3 regions of the Streptomyces sp. NPDC058637 genome follow, and region 3 is predicted to be linked to each of the others. Evidence: riboswitches for the same ligand, from Rfam matches in the RefSeq annotation. Region 3 holds a riboswitch; each other region holds the start of a gene.
The links. Region 3 has a riboswitch for thiamine pyrophosphate ahead of ACFWVP_RS26725 (thiamine ABC transporter substrate binding subunit). Riboswitches for the same ligand answer to the same signal wherever they lie in the genome.
Positions count from the first base shown of each region.

Region 1: it holds a riboswitch for thiamine pyrophosphate, as region 3 does, so the genes downstream of both, thiC (phosphomethylpyrimidine synthase ThiC) here and ACFWVP_RS26725 (thiamine ABC transporter substrate binding subunit) in region 3, are expected to answer to the same signal.
Region 2: it holds a riboswitch for thiamine pyrophosphate, as region 3 does, so the genes downstream of both, thiO (glycine oxidase ThiO) here and ACFWVP_RS26725 (thiamine ABC transporter substrate binding subunit) in region 3, are expected to answer to the same signal.

Region 1 covers NZ_JBHXRD010000010.1:210,272-217,208, forward strand. The annotation lists gene ACFWVP_RS13125 (metallophosphoesterase) at 1-263, shown strand, start outside; gene ACFWVP_RS13130 (hypothetical protein) at 446-1,270, shown strand; gene ACFWVP_RS13135 (DUF805 domain-containing protein) at 1,521-1,877, opposite strand; gene thiC (phosphomethylpyrimidine synthase ThiC) at 2,229-4,031, opposite strand; TPP riboswitch at 4,024-4,157, opposite strand; gene ACFWVP_RS13145 (YibE/F family protein) at 4,229-5,584, shown strand; gene ACFWVP_RS13150 (SsgA family sporulation/cell division regulator) at 5,693-6,130, opposite strand; gene ACFWVP_RS13155 (IclR family transcriptional regulator) at 6,232-6,937, opposite strand, start outside.
Region 2 covers NZ_JBHXRD010000044.1:44,171-51,107, forward strand. The annotation lists gene ACFWVP_RS31610 (deoxyribonuclease IV) at 1-605, opposite strand, end outside; gene pknB (Stk1 family PASTA domain-containing Ser/Thr kinase) at 611-2,530, opposite strand; gene ACFWVP_RS31620 (thiazole synthase) at 2,657-3,451, opposite strand; gene thiS (sulfur carrier protein ThiS) at 3,454-3,666, opposite strand; gene thiO (glycine oxidase ThiO) at 3,759-4,946, opposite strand; TPP riboswitch at 4,944-5,056, opposite strand; gene ACFWVP_RS31635 (hypothetical protein) at 5,108-5,449, shown strand; gene ACFWVP_RS31640 (NAD(P)/FAD-dependent oxidoreductase) at 5,478-6,710, shown strand; gene ACFWVP_RS31645 (Rv2175c family DNA-binding protein) at 6,816-6,937, shown strand, end outside.
Region 3 covers NZ_JBHXRD010000031.1:11,953-18,889, forward strand. The annotation lists gene ACFWVP_RS26710 (LOG family protein) at 1-20, shown strand, start outside; gene ACFWVP_RS26715 (ABC transporter ATP-binding protein) at 99-1,130, opposite strand; gene ACFWVP_RS26720 (ABC transporter permease) at 1,133-2,746, opposite strand; gene ACFWVP_RS26725 (thiamine ABC transporter substrate binding subunit) at 2,791-3,879, opposite strand; TPP riboswitch at 3,951-4,067, opposite strand; gene rlmN (23S rRNA (adenine(2503)-C(2))-methyltransferase RlmN) at 4,233-5,339, opposite strand; gene ACFWVP_RS26735 (phosphatidate cytidylyltransferase) at 5,446-6,537, opposite strand; gene frr (ribosome recycling factor) at 6,537-6,937, opposite strand, start outside.

The DNA.
Region 1 (6,937 bases), on a different contig from region 3:
CCAAGCGGTTCGCCTTCCGTGACGAGGGCGGTGCCGAGGCCGTGCGCGAACTCATGTCGACGTACGGTGGCCGACGCGTCGTCCATGGTCACAGCCCCATTCCGTATCTTCTCGGCGAGGTCGGATCGGAGGAGGGCGAGGACAGCGCACGCCCCGCCGTGGACGGTCCGCACGTGTACGCGGACGGGCTGGCCATCGCGATGGACGGCGGAGTGACCATGGCCGGAAAGCTGTTGGTCGTCGAACTCCCCCTGCGTGACTGACGAACGCCGGGGAAGAGGCATGGCGACCTGACAACGCCGTCTGCTGGGCCTATTTCCGGCAACCCCCTGTCACCCCGTGCGGTAGGCGCTCTACCATCGGCGTATCAGTAAGCAGGCTCTCCTCCGTTTCCGCCCGATCGCCCGGCCCACGCGGTCGATCAGGCCCTACGGAGCATCGGGGGATGCAGATGAAAAGCGCTCCGCACCTGCTGGCCGAGGACCGCCCCGAATACGAGCGGATCCTCGCCGACGCGCTGCGTCACGCCCACGAGCGCCCGGATCTCGACGGAGTCGGGGACCAGCTCAACACGGAACAGCTGCGGACCATGGCACTGAACGCCACGGCCCTGATCACCTCGGCCGCCGCCACCGAGTACACGTACTACGTGAAGGTCCGCGGCGAACTGCGCAGACCGTCCGACCCGACGGACCCGGAGTCCGTCCTCCGGCCCGGCACGGACGAGAACGACCGGACGGGCGCGGGCACCCTCGCGGTGATCACCGCGCTGGCTCCCGTCCTCGCGGGGACCGCGGCCCTGATATTCCTGCTGATCGGCTACCTCCTGAAGGCCTTCAGCCCTTCCCTGGCCTTCGCCGGCACCATGATCGCCGCCGGTTGGTTCTTCGCGGCCGCCGCCGCGGCGGCCACTCTGGTCGCCGCGACAGGACTCCTCGTCACCGCGCTGCGCAACGGTGCCACGGCCCTGCCGGCACCGGACGAGGAGGACGGACTGCCCGAGGACGTGGCACGGGCCAGGGAGGCCTGGCGCCACGCCCTGCTGGAGCGCGGCATCCTGCCCTTCCTCCGGGACGCCCTGGCCGACCCGACCGCGGGGCCCGCCGCACGGACCCCGCACCGTTCACCGAACCGCATCCCGAAGATCGGCTACAGCAGCCCGGACTTCTCCGGGCCGCGGGACGGCCCCTCGGCGGGCACGCGTCCCACCTTCACCAGCCCCGACTTCACCGGTCCGGACTTCGGGGGCCCCGAGCACCAGCCGGAGTGATCCGGCCGGTCGGGTCGAGCCGGTGCCCGAGCCGGGTCCGATGCCCGATCTGGGGCCGATGCCCGATGCGGAGCCGATGCCCGATCCGGAGCCGGGTCCGGAACAGTCACGGCCGGCCTGTCCGCCTTCCGGTACCGTGCGCCGGGCCTGCGGCCCGTACCACCGCGAACGGCAGAGGCCGGGGCAGCTCGCGGCTGCGCCCGGCCTCTGCCGTCGGCGTGCTGTGCTCCGACCCCGTCGGAGCGTCCCGTCAGACTCCCTGCGGAGCCAGCTTGGGGTTGGCGCCGTACTCGTTCGCCTCACGCGCACCCTCGATGCACGTGAAGACGAGAAGGACGATGCCGCCGACGAGCGGCACGAAGGCGATCAGGAACCACCAGCCGGAGCGGCCCGTGTCGTGCAGGCGGCGCACGATGACGGCGAGCGAGGGGACCAGGGTGGCGAGGATGTAGATGCCGTACGGGATCTGGCTCTCGATGGCGACGCCGAGCCCGGCCAGGACCACGGCCACGATCGCGTTGAAGAGCACGAACATCCAGTACTCCTTGCGGCGCGCACGCCCGCTGAAGCCCGCGTAGTTCTTGAGTACGCCCAGGTACCAGTTCACTGTGATTCCCTCCCCTGGCGCCCCGTGTTCGGGACGCACATTCTTTCGGCCAAGCACAGCGGAAGGTAAGGCACAGATAAGGAACCGGTCAAGCGCAGGAAGACACCCGGCGAAACGTACATCTACCTGCCACGCTTCCGTGTCCTTACCGTCTCCGAACACCGCCTGAAACCAAGGCAGGAGAGGTCTTAACGCCTTAAATAGGCCATTGTTCATGCGATCCAGGATGTATGCGTACAACCTGATGAACAGCCCAACGGCGCTGCCCCCGGGGGCATGTTGCCCAGGACAGCGCCGTCGAACACACCCGCGCGCACCCCGCCCGCCGGACGCCCGGCAAGCGCGCCGGACTCAGTCCGCGATCGGCAGGTAGACCCTGTTTCCGGCCGCCGCGAACTCCTTGGACTTCTCCGCCATCCCGGCCTCGATGTCGGCCTGTTCGCCCCCGTGCTCCCGCCGGATGTCGTGGGAGATCTTCATCGAGCAGAACTTGGGGCCGCACATCGAGCAGAAGTGCGCGGTCTTCGCCGGCTCGGCCGGCAGCGTCTCGTCATGGAACTCCCGTGCCGTGTCCGGGTCGAGCGCCAGGTTGAACTGGTCCTCCCAACGGAACTCGAACCGTGCGTCCGACAAGGCGTCGTCCCACTCCTGCGCCCCGGGATGCCCCTTGGCCAGGTCCGCCGCGTGCGCGGCGATCTTGTAGGTGATGACACCCGTCTTCACGTCGTCCCGGTTGGGCAGCCCCAGGTGCTCCTTGGGCGTGACGTAGCAGAGCATCGCCGTGCCCCACCAGGCGATCATGGCCGCCCCGATGCCCGAGGTGATGTGGTCGTACGCGGGCGCGACATCGGTGGTCAGCGGGCCGAGCGTGTAGAACGGCGCCTCCTCGCAGATCTCCTGCTGGAGGTCGATGTTCTCCTTGATCTTGTGCATCGGGACGTGCCCGGGGCCCTCGATCATCGTCTGGACACCGAACCGCTTGGCCACGGTGTTGAGCTCGCCGAGCGTCCGCAGTTCGGCGAACTGCGCCTCGTCGTTGGCGTCGGCGATGGAACCGGGGCGCAGCCCGTCCCCGAGCGAGTACGTCACGTCGTAGGCCGCGAGAATCTCGCACAGCTCCTCGAAGTGCTCGTAGAGGAACGATTCCTTGTGATGCGCGAGGCACCACGCCGCCATGATCGAGCCGCCGCGGGAGACGATGCCGGTCTTGCGACGGGCGGTCAGCGGGACGTACGGGAGACGGACACCGGCGTGCACCGTCATGTAGTCGACGCCCTGCTCGGCCTGCTCGATGACGGTGTCCTTGTAGATCTCCCAGGTCAGCTCCTCCGCCCGGCCGTCGACCTTCTCGAGGGCCTGGTAGAGGGGGACGGTGCCGATGGGCACGGGGGAGTTGCGCAGGACCCACTCACGCGTGGTGTGGATGTTGCGGCCGGTGGACAGGTCCATGACCGTGTCGGCGCCCCACTTGGTGGCCCACGTCATCTTGTCCACCTCCTCCTCGATGGAGGAGGTGACCGCGGAGTTGCCGATGTTCGCGTTGACCTTCACAAGGAACCGCTTACCGATGATCATCGGCTCGATCTCCGGGTGGTTCACATTGGCCGGCAGGACCGCCCTGCCCGCCGCGATCTCCTCACGCACGACCTCCGGTTCGACGTTCTCCCGGATCGCCACGTACTCCATCTCCGGGGTGATCTCACCCCGACGGGCGTACGCGAGCTGGGTGACCGGCTGCCCGTCGCGGCTGCGGCGGGGCTGCCGGGGACGGCCGGGGAAGACCGCGTCGAGGTTGCGCAGGCCGCCTCGCGGCGAGGTGTGCTTGAGCCCGTCGTCCTCAGGGCGCGCGGGCCGGCCGGCGTACTCCTCGGTGTCCCCGCGCCCGATGATCCAGTTCTCCCTGAGTGGGGCGAGACCGCGCCGGACATCGGTCTCGGTGGTGGGATCGGTGTACGGCCCCGACGTGTCGTACAGCGTCACGTCCTCGCCGTTGGTGAGGTGCACCTGACGGACCGGCACCCGGAGGTCCGGGCGCGAGCCCTGGACGTATCCCTTGTGCCAGCCGATGGACTTCCCGGCCTCGCCGTCCGCCGCATTCCGGTCGTTCTGCGCATTCTGCTGCGAGGCAGGCGTGCGTGCGTCCGCTGTGGTCATGAGACCTACTCCCTACGCCGGCATTACCCGGTAACAGGTTCGTCGGTCGGCGCAGCGTGTCCCGTACGGATGTACGGAGGTCAGCGCCCTCTCAGCCCGGTGCTCCGAGCTCCCGCGTGTGCAAAGGTGCCCCCACGCTAGCGTCCCTTCTGGCGTGCTGGCCAGAGGGCCTCCCCCGTTCTTGGGATGATCGGCGGGTGACGTCCCCCCGAAGCGCCCCCGAACCCCACGGCCCCGCATCCGGCAGCACCGAGAGTCATGCGCACGGCCACTCACACAGCCACGGCCCTGCCGCACCCGTGTCCAAGCACCTTCGCAAGGTCATCGCAGCCGTGCTGATCCCGTTCGCCACCGCGGTTCTCGTCGGCCTCGTGGCGTTCTGGCCCGGCGGCGCCCCCGACCACGAGCGCACCGGCGTCGGCTTCGACCGGCAGACCCAGGACGGCAAGGTGGTGAAGGTCGTCGACGTCGACTGCGCGGCCGTGAACGCCGCGCAGGTGCCACCGACCGGAGACACCTCGACGCCCTCGGGGCGTGAGGCCGTCAACGAGCAGTCGGGGGAGTGCAAGAAGGCCACGGTCGAGGTGACGACCGGTGACGAGAAGGGCCGTACGTTCGTCGAGGTCATCCAGCCCGACGCCCCCAGGCAACTGCGGGAGGGGCAGGGCGTGGTCGTGGCGTACGCACCTGACGCGCCCCGCGACCTGCAGTACTCGGTGACGGATGTGGACCGCTCGTTCCCGATGGCCCTGCTGGCGGGCATCTTCGCCCTGGCGGTGATCGCGGTGGGCAGGATGCGCGGGCTGATGGCGCTGATCGCGCTGGCGGTGTCGTTCGCCGTGCTGACCCTGTTCATCCTGCCGGCGATCCTGCAGGGCTCGAACCCGCTGGTGGTCGCGGTGATCGGGGCCAGCGCCATCATGCTGATCGCGCTCTACACCTGCCACGGGCTGACGGCCCGGACGTCCGTCGCCGTCATCGGGACGCTCATCTCCCTGCTGCTGATCGGGTTGCTGGGTTCACTCTTCATCGGCTGGGCGAGCCTCAGCGGCAACACCGACGACAACACCGGTCTGATCCACGGCCTGTATCCGGAGATCGACATGAGCGGCCTGCTGCTGGCAGGCATCATCATCGGCTCACTCGGTGTGCTCGACGACGTGACCGTCACCCAGACGTCGGCGGTCTGGGAGCTGCACCAGGCGGACCCGGCGATGGGCGTACGCGGCCTCTACCGGGCGGGCATCAGAATCGGCCGCGACCACATCGCCTCGGTCGTCAACACGCTCGTCCTCGCCTACGCGGGCGCGGCGCTGCCCCTGCTGCTGCTCTTCTCGATCGCCCAGAGCAGTGTCGGGGCAGTGGCCAACAGCGAGCTGGTCGCGATGGAGATCGTCCGGACCCTGGTCGGATCGATCGGGCTGGTCGCCTCGGTGCCGGTGACGACGGCGCTCGCGGCCCTGGTGGTCTCCGCGGACCGCACGGGGCTCGGCGCGGAAGCCGAAGCTCCTGCACCCGTGCGGACCGGGAGGGGCCGACGCCGTAAGGCATGAGAGCGGACGCCGGACACGCCCCGGATCGCCGTTCGCAGTGGTCCACCGCCCGGATCAAGGGCTCGCCCGGCCGGGGATCCCATGTCCTCGGCCATGGATCCCCATTCGTCAGCCGGCGTTCTGCTCCTTGGCGAGGATGCGGCCGAGGGCCTCTTCGAGGTTGCCGTCGAAGTCACCCAGCGTGTGCTCCTGTCCCAATGGCACCAGCTTGTCCGTCCGGTCGAGAAATGCCACAAGGGGGGCCGTGCCTGCGCGGAAGAGCGCACGGTCCGTGCCGACCTGGAGGCGGATGTGCACGTCCGAAAGCCCTTCGGGCTCGGTCGGACCGATGTGCACATCGCCGTCACCGCTCGGGCTGTTGAGACCGTCGAGCAGCAGCTCACGGCCGAATGCCCAGGTGACGGGGGCGTCACCCGGCAGGTGGAAGGTCATCCGGATCGCGTACGGATCGCTCACCTCGTACCGGAGCTCCACCGGAATACGGAACGAGAGCTCCTCGGAGACGAGGAAGCTCATCATGACCTCTGCTTGAACCGACTCGCGCATCGTTCAACCCCGCAGTAGATGAATCTGGCCAGGAATGATCCCCCATGGCCCTATTGACGCCATCGTGGTGCACGCGATAGCAGATCACAAGGAGTGATTTTTCAGATACTGATAGAGAACACGAACGAGCGCAAGAGAGTGGTCACTTCGCAGCGTAGTTGTTCGACTGCAGCGAGCAACCGTTCCTCTTGGTCCAGGGGTAGGGAAACAGCCATCGCCGCCACAGCGGGACCCACAGTGATCGGAATGGCCGCGCAGACCGTTCCCAGCACGTATTCCTGTCGCTCGATGACAGGTTCCGTACGTTTCATCGATCGGAGCCGGTCGAGGAACATGTCGCGGTCCCGTACGGAGTAACGCGTCAGCTGCTGGACCGGGTGCCGGTCCAGATAGTCCTCGCGCGCCTTCTCGTCGAGCTGGGCCAACAGGCACTGCCCGAGGGCGTGGGCATAACCCGTCTCGCTGAAGGAGGCCCACTCGTCCACGGCGGGAGCGGCGGGTGTATCGGCCACCGCGATGATCTCGATCTCCCCCTCCCTGAAGAGGGCGCAGTACACAGGCGTACCGATGGCCTTCGCCCAGTGTGCGAGCGAGTCGACGATCACACCGGGGCGGGCGATCGGCGGCCTGCCGCCGGCCAGTCGTTCGGCTGCGGCGCCGAACAGGAAGACGCCGTTCTCCCTGCGGAGATAGCCCTCATGGGTCAGGGTGCGCAGCAGGTGGTAGGCCGTGGGAAGGGGGAGCCCGGCTTCCCGCGCGAGCTGTTTCGCGGGCGCCCCGTCCCGATGGGCACCCACAGCCTCCAGC
Region 2 (6,937 bases), on a different contig from region 3:
AGGGTCTGCCGCATGCCGGCCGGACCCGTCAGGTCGTGACCGGCCGCGTAGACGTGGCAGGTGTCCAGGCAGACACCCAGCTTGGGATGGGAGTCCAGGGCCTCGAAGTACGGGCCGAAGTCCCAGGTCCGTGAACAGAGCGAGAAGCCCTGTCCGGCGGTCGACTCCAGCAGCAGGAAGGGGTCGTCGTCATGGGTCAGCTCGTCCAGCAGCGGCCTCATGTGGGTACGCACCTGCGCGAGGGCCTCGGCCCTCGGCCGGCCGCCGGTCGCCGACCCGGTGTGCACCACCACCCCCAGGGCGCCGATCGCCCTGGCCCGGCGCAGCGAGTGCCGCAGCGAGTCGACGGACCTCTCCACGGTCGCCTCGGTGTGCGAGCCGAAATTGATCAGGTACGGCGCGTGGACGTACGCCTGGATCCCCGACGCCGCGCACTGTGCGCGGAACAGGTCGTCCTGCGCCGGATTGCCGGGCGGGGTCGCCCAGCCGCGCGGATTGGCGACGAAGACCTGCACGGCCTCCGCCGCGAGCTCCCGCGCGTAGTCGAGGCCGACCTTGGCGAGTCCGCCGGCCACCGGGACGTGTCCGCCCACAGGATTGCGCATGTGTTCTAGAGACCCTTGGTTCTGATCGTGATCGTGGAGCCCTCGGCGGCCTTCTGACCGCCCTTGACCGACTGGCTCGCGATCGTGTCGCCGAAGGAGAGGAACGGCCGGTCCACTTCGACCTCGAAGCCCGCCTCCTCCAGTGTGCCGCGGGCCGCGTCGACGTCCTGCCCGGTCACGTCGGGGACGGCGAGCATCCTCGGCCCCCTGGAGAGCGTGAGCTCGACGGTGTCGCCCTCGGCCGCCTCCTGGTCGCTGCCGGGCGACTGCTCGGCGACATCGCCCGCGACCTCGGGCGAATCGACCCGGCCGGGCAGCACCTTCGCCTTGAGACCCGCCTCGTCCAGCGCGGCGGTGGCGTCCTCGGCGTTGAGCCCCGTGACGTCGGGGACGTCGACCGGGCTGCCCTTGCTGACGACCAGCGCGACCGCGGATCCGGCGTGCCGCTCCGTGTCGACGGCGGGATCCGTACGGATCACGTCCCCCCGTACGACCTCCTCGTCGAACTCCCGGGTCACCATGCCCTGCTCCAGGCCCGCCTCCTTCAGCGCACGCCGGGCGTCGGGGACGGAAAGACCCTCGACGTCGGGCACCTTCACGATCTCAGGACCGCGCGACACCACCAGCTTCACCGCGTCGTTGCCCCGGATCCGCTCGCCCGATCCGGGGTCGCTGCTGATCACCGTGCCGCGCTTCACCGTGTCGCTGTAGGCGCGCTCGACGCCCTTGAGGTCGAGTCCGGCGTCCGAGAGGCGCCCCTCCGCCGCGTTCTGGGTCTGGCCCAGCAGGGACGGGACGTGGGTGAACTGTCCCGCGTTGATGTACCAGACACCCGCGCCGACCCCGAGCACCAGCAGGAGGCCGACGAGCGCGGCGAACAACCCGCGCCGGGGCACCGCCGCGAAGCGTCCGGGCCCGCCGCGCCGCGACTCCGGCGGCAGGGGCGGCATCTCCAGCCGGCTCGTGTGGTGCGCGGTGCCCTGACCGGCAGGGATCACCCGCGGGATCACGCTCGTACGGTCCTCGGCGGCGTCGTGCGTCTCCGCGCGGGCCTGCGGGGGCACCGCGTCCAGCTGCTCCTCGGTGAGGGCCGCCCGCACCTCGCGCGACCTGGCCAGCAGGGCCACCGCGTCCTCGGGCCGGCCCTCGGGGCCGCGGGCCGTGGCGACCGCCACCAGGGCGTCCAGTGCGGCCGGCAGGCCGGGAACGGCACCGGACGGGGCCGGCACGTCCTCGTTGAGGTGCTGGTAGATGACCTGGGCGGCGGTGCCACCGGTGTGCGGCTTGCCGCCCGTCAGCATCTCGTACAGGACGACACCGCAGGCGTACACGTCGGAGCGGGTGTCGGCCGTGCCGTGCTCGATCTGTTCGGGGGCGAGGTAGGACACCGTCCCCAGCAGCGAACCGGTGGTGTCCGTGACCGTGCCCACCGCCCGGACCAGGCCGAAGTCGGCGACCTTCACCCGGCCGTCGTCCCCTATCAGGACGTTCTCCGGCTTCATGTCGCGGTGCACGAAACCCGCCCGGTGCGCGGCGCCGAGCGCGGCCAGGACCGGCTCCAGGATGTCCAGCGCGGCCCGGGGCTGCAGGGCCCCGCGCTCGCGCAGCACGTCGCGCAGCGTGCACCCCGCGACGTACTCCATCGCCAGGTAGACGTACGCCCCCTGGGCGCCCTGGTCGAAGACCGCCACCACGTTGGGGTGCGCGAGCCGGGCCACGGACTTGGCCTCACGGATGAAGCGCTCGACGAACACCGCGTCCGTCGCCAGCGCGGGGTGCATCACCTTGAGGGCGAGCACCCGGTCCAGCCGGGTGTCCAGGGCCCGGTAGACCGTGGCCATTCCGCCGACGGCGATGCGCGCATCGATGCGGTAGCGGCCGTCGAGCAGCTGCCCGACGAGGGGGTCCTGGAGGGTCGTGTCCACGGGGCGAGTCTACGAGCCGCCACGGACACGGCGGACGGCCCCGGGTGCCCCGGGGCCGTACTGGAGCCGAGCCGTGACAGGGACACGCGTGAGTCGTGACGCGGCGCGGTCACCCGGACACGCAGGTCAGAAGGCCGGGCGCTCCGGATCCAGCACCGCCCGGCCCCCGGCCGGCGAGGACGCCTCGGCGAAGTGGCGCCGCGGGATCCGGCCCGCCCGGTACGCCAGGCGCCCGCCTTCCACCGCGTGCCGCATCGCCGCGGCCATCAGCTCCGGCTCCTGGGCCCGGGTCACCGCCGAGGCGAGCATCACGGCGTCGCAGCCCAGCTCCATCGCCAGCGCCGCGTCCGAGGCCGTCCCGGCACCGGCGTCCAGGATCACCGGAACCGCGGCCTGCTCGACGATCAGCTGGAAGTTGTGCGGGTTGCGGATGCCCAGCCCGGAACCGATGGGGGAGCCGAGCGGCATGACCGCCGCGCACCCCACGTCCTGGAGCTTCCGGGCCAGGACCGGGTCGTCGTTGGTGTACGGCAGGACGGTGAACCCGTCGTCCACCAGGACCTCGGCGGCGTCCAGCAGCTCGATCGGATCGGGCAGCAGGGTCCGCTCGTCCGCCACGACCTCCAGCTTGATCCAGTCGGTGCCCAGCGCATCCCGGGCCAGCCGGGCGGTCAGCACGGCCTCGCCCGCGGTGAAGCAGCCCGCGGTGTTCGGCAGGACACGGACGGAGAGCCGTTCCAGGACGGAGAGCACCGAGCCCCGCACGGTCGGGTCGAGCCGGCGCATCGCCACGGTGGTCAGTTCGGTACCCGACGCGATCAGGGAACGCTCCAGCACGTCGAGGCTCGGCGCCCCGCCCGTTCCCATGATCAGCCGGGAGGAGAAGACGGTGGAGCCGAGGGTGAAGAGGTCGTCGGACACGGTCAGCCTCCCTGGACAGCGGTGAGGACCTCGACACGGTCGCCCTCGGCGAGCACGGTGGCGGACCACCGGCCGCGCGGGACCACGGCCTCGTTGACCGCCGCCGCGACCCCCGAGTGCGCTGCGGTCAAAGTCGCGACCAGGGCGTCCAGCCGGGTCCCGGCGGGCACGTCGCGGCGCTCCCCGTTGACGGAAACGGACGCCGGACCGGACACCGGCACGGACGCCGAATCGCGATCCGGCACGGACACGGGAACGGACAGCGGCTCGGACGCCGTGGCGGGCGCGGCGGTGGGCACGGGCTCTGTCATGCGGGCTGCTCCTGGGGCGCGGGGGAGAGGGCTTCGCGGGACGGGCCGAAGCGGTCGGGCGTGAAGGGGCGGGCCACCTCGGGCAGTTCGCCGGTGGTCAGCACCTGGGCCATCGCATCGCCGGTGACGGGTGTCAGCAGCACCCCGTTGCGGTGGTGTCCGGTGGCGAGGTGCAGGCCGGGCAGCGCGGTCGGGCCCAGCAGCGGGGCGTTGTCCGGCGACGCGGGGCGCAGTCCGGCCCGGGTCTCCGTCAACGGCAGTTCGGTGATGCCCGGCACCAGCTCGTGGGCGTCACGCAGGAGTTCGTAGACCCCGCCCGCGGTGACCGTGGTGTCCCAGCCCATCTCCTCACTGGTGGCACCCACGACCAGCTCGCCGTCGGCGCGGGGCACGAGATAGACGTGGCTGCCGCGCACCACGGCCCGCACGGTCCGGCTGAGGAAGGGGGCGTACGCGGGCGGCACGGTCAGCCGCAGCACCTGCCCCTTCACCGGGCGGACCGGTGGTACGACCTCCTCGGGCAGTCCTTCGAGCCGGCCGCTCAGGCTGCCGCCGGCCAGGACGACCTGACCGGCGGCGGCCTCCGTGCCGTCGGTCAGGACGAGGCCCGTCGCCCGGCCGCCCGTGACGGAGAGCCGCCGTGCCCAGGCCCGGTGGAAGACCACCCCGGCCCGCTCGCACGCGGTGACCAGGGCCGAGGCCAGCCGCCGGGGATCCACCTGGTGGTCGCCGTCGACCCGCAGCCCGCCGCGTACCCCCGGGGCGAGCATCGGTTCCAGGCGGCGGCACTCACGGCCGCTGAGCCACTCCGACTCCAGCCCCGAACGCTGTTGCAGCGCGTGCAGCTCCCGCAGATGGGCGCGGTCGTCGGAGTCCAGCGCGACCGCCAGCGTGCCGCAGGCGCGGAAGCCGGTCCCCCGGCCGGCCGCCTCCTCCAGCTCCGCCACGAACGCCGGATAGCGCGCGGCGGAGGCGACGTTGAGACCGAGCAGCATCTGCTCGCCGTAGTGCAGTTCGGTGACGGCGGCCAGCATCCCGGCCGCGACCCCGGCGGCCCCGCCGCCGGGCTCGGGATCGACCACCGTCGTGGACAGGCCGTGCTGGGCCGACCGCCAGGCGGTGACCAGACCGATGATCCCGCCCCCGACGACCAGGACGTCGGAGGTGTTCCCGCGGATGCGCATGGGCGTCCATCCCCTCCCTTCGCCGGCATGACCCGGATCAGGTTCGTACGGTCGGAGGCCGGTCAGCCTCCCTCTCAGCCCGGTGCGTCCGGGCTCCCGCGAGTGCCTTACGGTGGCCAGCCTAGACCCCGCCGCCCATGGCCAGTAAGGGAGCATCCACCGTGGCCCGCTCACTCGACGGACTCGTCCTCGCACCCGTCGCCGACCAGGCCCCCGGCCAGGTCGGCACCCGCACCCGGTTCACGTACCACGAGCGGGAGGGGCGGATCTGGGCCGAGTACGCGGGCGGTGACGTCGTCCGCGGCCACCTCGTCGGCACCCGGGACGCGGACACGCTGGACTTCCGTTACGTCCAGCTGAAGCGGGACGGGACGACCTCCGCCGGGCACTGCGCCTCGGTCGTCACGGAGCTCCCCGACGGACGGGTGCGGCTGGACGAGCGGTGGGAGTGGGAGTCCCAGCAGGGCAGCGGGACGAGCGTGGTGGAGGAGCTCCCCGCCTGACGGTCTGTCAGATGATTAGGGTGGGCGGGTGAGCGAGCAGACGCGGGACCTGACAGTGCGGGAGCGGCCACGCCGTGTGGTGATCGTCGGCGCGGGAATGGCCGGCGTACAGACGGCCGTGGCCCTGCGGGAACAGGGCTTCACGGGCCCCGTCACCCTGATCGGCGCCGAGCCGCACCAGCCGTACGACCGGCCGCCGCTGTCCAAGGCGGTCCTGCTCGGCAACGCGGAGGGCTCCGCCTTCGACGTCGACTTCGAGGCGCTGGACATCACCCTGCGCCTGGGCCTCGGCGTGACCGGCCTGCGCGCCGGCGCGCACGAGCTGGACACCCCGGACGGGCCCGTCCCGTACGACGTCCTGGTCCTCGCCACGGGGGCCGAACCCGTCGCCCTGCCCGGCTCGGAGGGCGTCCCCGGCGTCCATCTGCTGCGCACCCTGGACGACGCCGAACGACTGCGGCCCGTCCTGGAGAGGCAGCACGACATCGTGGTCGTCGGAGCCGGCTGGATCGGTGCCGAGTTCACCACCGCGGCCCGCGCGGCCGGCTGCGCGGTCACCGTCGTCGAAGCCGCCGGGCGCCCCCTCGCGGGCACCCTGCCCGCCGAGGTCGCCGCCCCGATGGCCACCTGGTACGCCGGGAGCGGAGCCGAGCTCCTCACCGGCGCCCGGGTCGCCCGCGTCGAACCGGGCGCGGTCCACCTGACGGACGGCCGCGTGCTCCCCGCCGGTGCGGTGGTCGTGGGCATCGGTGCCCGGCCGGCCACCGGCTGGCTGGCGGGCTCCGGCATCGCGCTGGGCCCGGACGGCTCGGTCACCGCCGACGGCTCCCTGCGCACCTCGCTGCCCGACGTGTACGCCGTGGGCGACTGCGCCTCCTTCCCCTCCGCCCGCTACGGCGAGCGGCTGCTCGTCCACCACTGGGACAACGCCCTCCAGGGTCCCCGGACGGTCGCCGCCGCCGTGGCCGACGGCCGGCCGCGGGCGTACGACCCGGTGCCCTACTTCTGGTCGGAGCAGTTCGGCCGCTTCGTGCAGTACGCCGGACACCACCGGGGTACCGACACACTGCTCTGGCGGGGCGACCCCGCCGAGGCGTCCTGGACGGTCTGCTGGCTGCGGGAGGGCGTCCTGGTCGCGGTGCTGGCCGTCGGCAGACCGCGCGACCTCGCCCAGGGGCGCAGACTCGTCGAGGCCGGGGCACGTATCGATCCGGAACGCGCCGCGGACCCCTCCGTGCCGCTGAAGTCGGCGACACTCTAGGAACCTGCTCGCGCCACCGGGACCGGCGACGCTCCGGGACGCGGCGCGCCCCCGTACGGTCGGCCCGGCTACCGGCTGTCGGTCCGGGATGGCACGCTTGTCCCTGTGACCGAGATTGACGCAAAGATCGATGCTCTCGTCCCCGCATGGCTCCACCTTCCCGACATCGCGGAAATGCTCGATGTCGAGGTGACGCGTGTACGCCAGCTGGTCAAGGACGGCCAGCT
Region 3 (6,937 bases):
TCGCCCGGCTGACCGGCTGACGCGTCGGCCCGCCGCTGACCTGCTGACCTGTGGAGCCCTTTCACCCGCTGAGGCTGCCGTCCCGCTGACGGTGTGGATCAGTGCGGGGAGGCCGGGGGCAGGACCACGGTCTCCGCCGCGTCGAACGTCACGCCGATCACGGCGCCCTCGTCCGGCGTGTCCCGCAGCCCGCACTCCGCCTCCAGCGCCGGCCCGTCGCCGGGGTGCAGCGTCACGGCGACGTGGTGGCCCCGGAAGGTGCGCGGGCCCACGGTGCAGCGCAGCCCGGCCTCCGGCCCGCCGATCCGTACCCCGGCGGGCCGGACGAGCAGCTCGCACCGGCCGGTGGGCGAACCGTCCGGCACCGGCACCCTGCCCCAGACGGTGTCCGCGGAGGCGCCCGTCACCGTCGCCTCCACCACGTTGTCGAAGCCGAGAAAACGGGCGACGAACGCGGACGCGGGCCGCTGCCAGACCTCCAGCGGGGTGCCCACCTGGGCGATCCGGCCGTCCCGCATGACCACCACCCGGTCGGCCAGGGCGAAGGCCTCGCCCTGGTCGTGGGTGACGGCGAGCACCGTCGTGCCCAGCCGGCCGAAGAGGGTGCGGAGTTCGACGACGAGGCGTTCGCGCAGGCTGCGGTCCAGCTGCCCCAGCGGCTCGTCCAGCATCAGCAGTTTCGGACGGGGCGCCAGCGCGCGGGCGAGGGCCACGCGCTGCTGCTCGCCGCCTGACAGGGCGGCGACGGCCCGGCGACCGGCGCCGGGCAGGCCGACCAAGTCGAGGAGTTCGTCGGCCCTGCGGTCGCCCTCCGCGCGGGAGACCCCGTGCATCCGCAGCCCGAAGGCGACGTTCGCCCCGGCGTCCCGGTGCGGGAACAGCTGGTGGTCCTGGAACATCAGGCCGAGCCCGCGCCGGTGCACGGGCACCGAGGCCTGGTCCGCGCCGTCCAGCAGCACCCGTCCGCCGTCCAGCCGTTGCAGCCCGGCGACGACCCGCAGCAGCGTCGACTTGCCGCTGCCGCTCGGCCCCAGGACACAGACGATCTCGTGGTCGGCGACATCCAGGTCCACGGCGTCCAGTGCGGTCCGCTCCCCGAAACGGACCGTGGCCGAATCCAGTGCCAGCATCTCTAGAACTCCCCGGATCGGTCGGTGCGGATACGTTCGAGCAGGAGCAGCGACACCGCGCAGACGAGCATCAGGATCGTGCTGAGGGCCATCGCCTGCCCGTAGCTGAGCTCGCCGGACCGCCCCAGCAGCCTCGCCACCGCGACCGGCAGGGTCGGGTTGTCGGGGCGTGCGATGAACACCGTCGCCCCGAACTCGCCGAGCGACACGGCGAACGCGAACCCGGCGGCCACCAGCAGTGCCCGGCGCACCAGCGGCAGGTCGACCTCGCGCCAGGCCCGCAGCGGTGAGGCGCCGAGCACCGCCGCCGCCTCCCGCAGCCGGCCGTCGACCGCCCGCAGGACGGGCAGCATGGTGCGTACGACGAAGGGGACGCCCACGAGCGCCTGGGCGAGCGGTACGAGGATCCAGGACGTACGCAGGTCGAAGGGCGGTTCGTCGAGCGTGATCAGGAAGCCGAAGCCGACGGTGACCGCGGACACCCCGAGCGGCAGCATCAGCAGCGCGTCGAAGCCGCGCACCAGCGGTCCCGCCCGCCGGGTCAGGGCAGCCGCGGCCAGGCCGCCGATCACCAGGGCGATGACGGTCGCGACCAGCGCGTACCGCAACGAGTTCCCGATGGCTTCGAGCGGCGGGACCAGGAAGGTGGAGCCGCTCGCGTCGGCGGACTGCAGGGCGCGGTAGAAACCGAAGCCGTAGCCGCCGGAGGTGTCCAGGGAGCGTTCCACCAGCACGCCGAGCGGCACCACGATCAGCAACAGGATCGTCAGCAGCACCCCGCCGAGCAGCGCGCGCTGCCCGAATCCGCGCGGCGGGCGGGCGGTCTGCGCCGGGTCGACCAGCTTCAGCGCCGTCTCCCTGCGCCGCACGGTCCAGGCGTGCACGGCGAGGATCCCGCCGACCGCGGCGAACTGCACCAGGGTCAGCACGGCGGCCGTCGGCAGGTCGAGCAGTTGCGCGGTCTGCCGGTAGATCTCCACCTCCAGCGTGGAGTACGCGGGACCGCCGAGGATCTGGACGACTCCGAAGGAGGTGAACGTGAAGAGGAAGACCACCAGGGCCGCGGCGGCCACGGCCGGAGCCAGCGCGGGCAGCGTCACCCGCCGCCACGCGGCGAGACGTCCGGCGCCGAGTACCCGGGCGGCCTCCTCCTGGCGGGGGTCGAGCTGCGACCACAGACCGCCCACGGTCCGTACGACGACCGCGTAGTTGAAGAACACGTGGGCGAGCAGGATCGCCCAGACCGTGGTGTCGAGCCGCACGCCCCACAGCTCGTCGAGGAATCCGCCGCGCCCCAGCACCGCCAGGAAGGCCGTGCCGACGACGACGGTCGGCAGGACGAACGGCACGGTCACGACGGCGCGCAGCAGGTTCTTGCCCGGGAAGTCGAACCGGGCGAAGACGTAGGCGCCCGGCAGCGCGATCAGCAGGGTGAGCGCGGTCGAGGCGAGTGCCTGCCAGGTCGTGAACCAGAGGACACCGAGGATGTCCGGCCGGCTCAGCACCTCGCCGATCCGGCCGAACTGCCAGACGCCGTCCGTCCTGAGCCCCCGGCCGACGATCGCGACGACGGGGTAGGCGAAGAACAGCGCGAAGAACGCGACGGGCACGGCCATCAGGCCGAACCGCACCGCGTTCCCCCCGCGCGGGGGACGCGCGACTACTTCACGACGAGCGAGGACCATGACTGGACCCACTGCTCACGGTTCTTGGCGATCTTCTCCGGGGCCACCGTCGTCGGCTCGTCGACGGTCTCACCGAACTTCGTGAAGAGCTCCGGCAGCTTCGCGTCCTTCGCGACCGGGTTCACGAACATGTTCAGCGGCATGTCCTCCTGGAAGCGCTTGCCGATCAGGAAGTCCAGCAGCGCCTTGCCTCCGGCCTCGTTCTTCGCACCGTCCAGCAGGCCCGCGAACTCGATCTGGCGGAAGCAGGTTCCGGTAGCCACTCCGGTGGGTGCCTCGGTGGGCTGCGGCTCGGCGTACAGCACCTCGACGGGCGGGCTGGAGGCGTAGGAGACGACGAGCGGCCGGTCGGCCTTGGTCTTCCTGCCCCCCGCGGAGCCGGAGAACTCCTCGTTGTACGCCTGCTCCCAGCCGTCGACGACCTTGACCCCGTTGTCCTTCAGCTTCTTCCAGTAGTCCTGGTAGCCGGTCTCGCCGTAGGTGGCGACCGTGCCCAGGAGGAAGCCGAGGCCGGGCGAGGAGGTCGCGGCGTTCTCGGTGACGAGGAGGTTCTTGTAGGCGGGCTTCAGCAGGTCGTCGAAGGACTGTGGCGGGTCGAGCTTCTTGTCCGCGAAGTACTTCTTGTCGTAGTTGACGCAGATGTCACCGGTGTCGACGGGCGTGACGCGGTGCTCGGCGGAGTCGAGCTGGGTGTCCGCCGCGACCCGGTCGAGGCCCTTCGCCTCGTACGGCGTGAACAGGCCGTTGTCCAGCGCGCGGGAGAGCAGCGTGTTGTCGACGCCGAAGAACACGTCGCCGCGCGGGGAGCCCTTGGTCAGGATCTCCTGGTTGAGCGCGGCGCCGGCGTCACCGCTCTTCAGCACCTTGACCTCGTAACCGGTCTCCTTCGTGAACGCCTCCAGGACGGCTTTCGAAGCGCTGAAGGAATCGTGGCTGACCAGGGTGACGGTCTTGGAGTCCGCGGAGCTTGAGGCGTCGCCGTCGGTGCCGCCGCAGCCGGCGAGCACGGTGACGCCCAGCGCGGCGGCGAGCGCCGTCGCGGCGTACTTCGTGGTGGTGTTCATGTGATTCCTCCTGGAGTTGACCAGGAAGAGACGCGGCCCCGACCGCCCCGTGAGCGGGCAGGGCGCAACAGCTTGAGTAATGTCCGAACTTCCTACCCGGAATGACCCGGGCGAGGTTCAGAGGGTCTGCGGCCGACCTGTCCTCGGTGCCGCACTCTCAGCGCTGTGGCGCTCCCCTGTCGGAATATGAAGTTGATTTTCGGACCAGGCTACACCGGCCGATTCCGGCTGGTGAACCAGCCGTACCGGTGCGACGCGCCCTGTGTACCGGCGCGGCGCGACGCTCTCCGGAGGCCCGGCCGACCGGGCTCGCCCGGCCGGTACGGCCCGGGCTCGCCGGGCCGTACCGGGTCTCAGCGCTCGGAGGCGGCGAGCTGTCCGCAGGCTCCGTCGATCTCCTGGCCACGGGTGTCCCGGACCGTGACCGGCACACCGTGGGCGGCGATCGCGTCGACGAACGCCTTCTCGTCCTCGGGCCGCGAAGCGGTCCACTTGGAGCCGGGCGTGGGGTTCAGCGGGATCAGGTTGACGTGGACCCGCTTGCCCTTGAGCAGCCGTCCGAGCCGGTCGCCCCGCCACGCCTGGTCGTTGATGTCCCGGATCAGCGCGTACTCGATGGAGATGCGCCGGCCGGACTTGTCCGCGTACTCCCACGCCGCGTCCAGGACCTCCCGGACGTTCCAGCGGGTGTTCACGGGGACGAGGGTGTCACGCAGCTCGTCGTCCGGGGCGTGCAGCGAGACGGCGAGGCGGCACTTGAAGCCCTCGTCGGCGAATCGCAGCATGGCCGGCACCAGGCCCACCGTGGAGACGGTGATCCCGCGCTGCGAGAGTCCGATGCCGTCCGGCTCCGGGTCCGTCAGCCGTCGGATCGCCCCGACCACCCGCTTGTAGTTGGCCAGGGGCTCGCCCATGCCCATGAAGACGATGTTGGACAGCCGCGCGGGTCCGCCCGGAACCTCGCCGTCGCGCAGCGCCCGCATCCCGTCCACGATCTGGTGCACGATCTCGGCGGTGGACAGATTGCGGTCGAGGCCGGCCTGCCCGGTCGCGCAGAACGGGCAGTTCATCCCGCACCCTGCCTGCGACGAGATGCACATCGTCACCCGGTCCGGATAGCGCATGAGGACGGACTCGACGAGCGTCCCGTCGTGCAGCTTCCAGAGCGTCTTACGGGTGGTGTCGTCGTCGCAGCTGATGTGGCGCACCACGGACATCAGGTCCGGGAACAGCGCCTCGGCGAGCTTCTCCCGCGACCCGGCCGGGATGTTGTTCCACTCGGCCGGGTCGTGCGCGTACCGCGCGAAGTAGTGCTGCGACAGCTGCTTGGCGCGGAAGGGCTTCTCGCCGGTCGCGGCGACTGCTTCCTTGCGCTCGTCGGGGGTGAGGTCGGCGAGGTGCCGCGGCGGCTGCTTGGCTCCGCGGGGCGCGACAAACTGGAGTTCTCCGGGCTTAGGCATGGTTCTTCCAGTGTCGCAGACATACGAGTAAGGGCCCGCCGCCCTGTGGACAACGGACCCTCAACCGAAAGAACCGCAGGTCAGGCGGCGTGTGTACGGAGCCTGATCAGCTGGATCCGACGAACAGCACCAGCAGCAGCCAGACGACCGGCGCGGTCGGCAGCAGCGAGTCGAGCCGGTCCATGATGCCGCCGTGACCCGGCAGGAGCGTGCCCATGTCCTTGATGCCGAGGTCCCGCTTGATCATGGACTCGCCCAGGTCGCCGAGCGTGGCGCTGGCCGCCACGGCGAAACCCAGCAGGAGCCCCTGCCACCATCTGCCGTCGTCGATCAGGAACTGCGTGCAGAGCGCGCCGGCGACCATCGCGAAGCCGATCGCGCCGAACAGGCCCTCGCGGGTCTTCCCGGGACTGATCCGCGGTGCCAGCTTGTGCGTGCCGAAGCGCCAGCCGACGGCGTACGCGCCGGTGTCGGCGACCACCGTGAGCAGCAGGAAGGTCAGCACCCGCCACGGACCGTCGTCCGCGGTGAGCATCATGCTGACGAACGTCGCCAGGAACGGCACGTAGAACACGGCGAAGACACCGGCCGTGACGTCCTTGAGGTAACCCTGCGGAGGCTCCGTCATCCGCCAGACGAGGACCGCGAGCGCCGTGAGCGCCATGGCGACCCACGCACCCTCCGCGCCCCGCACGTAGCCGGCGACCACCATGGCGGCGCCACCGACGGCGAGCGGCACGAGAGGGGCGTTGATCCCCTTGCGCTCCTTGAGACGGGAGGTGAGCTCCCAGAGCCCCACCACCACCGCGAGCACGACGACACCGACGAAGACGGCCTTGACGATGAAGAGCGATCCGGCGACGACCGCGCCGAGCCCGAGGCCGACCCCTATGGCAGCACGCAGATCACGCCCCGCGCGCTTCTTATGCGGCGGGGGTGACGGCAACGGGGCGGACATGGGCTCCTGCGGCTTCTCGTCACGGAACAGGGGGCCGCCGACACGCGCGGCGGCGTCCCCGTTCCGGTCGTCGCGGTCGTCAGCGTCTCTACCTGCGTCGGGAACGTCCGGCACGATGGGCATGGGCCGAGTCTGCTGGGCGCCGTGCACATCGTATGCAGGACCCGCCGAAGCGGCCCCCATCTCGGGCGCACCCCAGTAACCGGCTCCCTGCGGGGCGCCCCAGGAGGAGTCGTTCATCAGACCTCGAGCAGCTCGGCTTCCTTGTGCTTGAGCAGCTCGTCCACCTGTGCGACGTACTTCGCGGTGGTGTCGTCGAGCTCCTTCTCCGCACGACGGACCTCGTCCTCGCCGGACTCCTTGTCCTTGACGAGCTTGTCGAGCGTCTCCTTGGCCTTGCGGCGGATCGCCCGGATCGAGATCTTGGAGTCCTCGGCCTTGGTCCTGGCGACCTTGATGTACTCCTTGCGGCGGTCCTGGGTGAGCTCCGGGAACGTCACTCGGATGATGTTGCCGTCGTTGCTCGGGTTGACGCCGAGGTCGGAGTCGCGGATCGCCTGCTCGATGTTGCGCAGCGCGGTCTTGTCGAACGGGGTCACCACGGCCATCCGCGGCTCGGGAACCGAGAACGAGGCCAGCT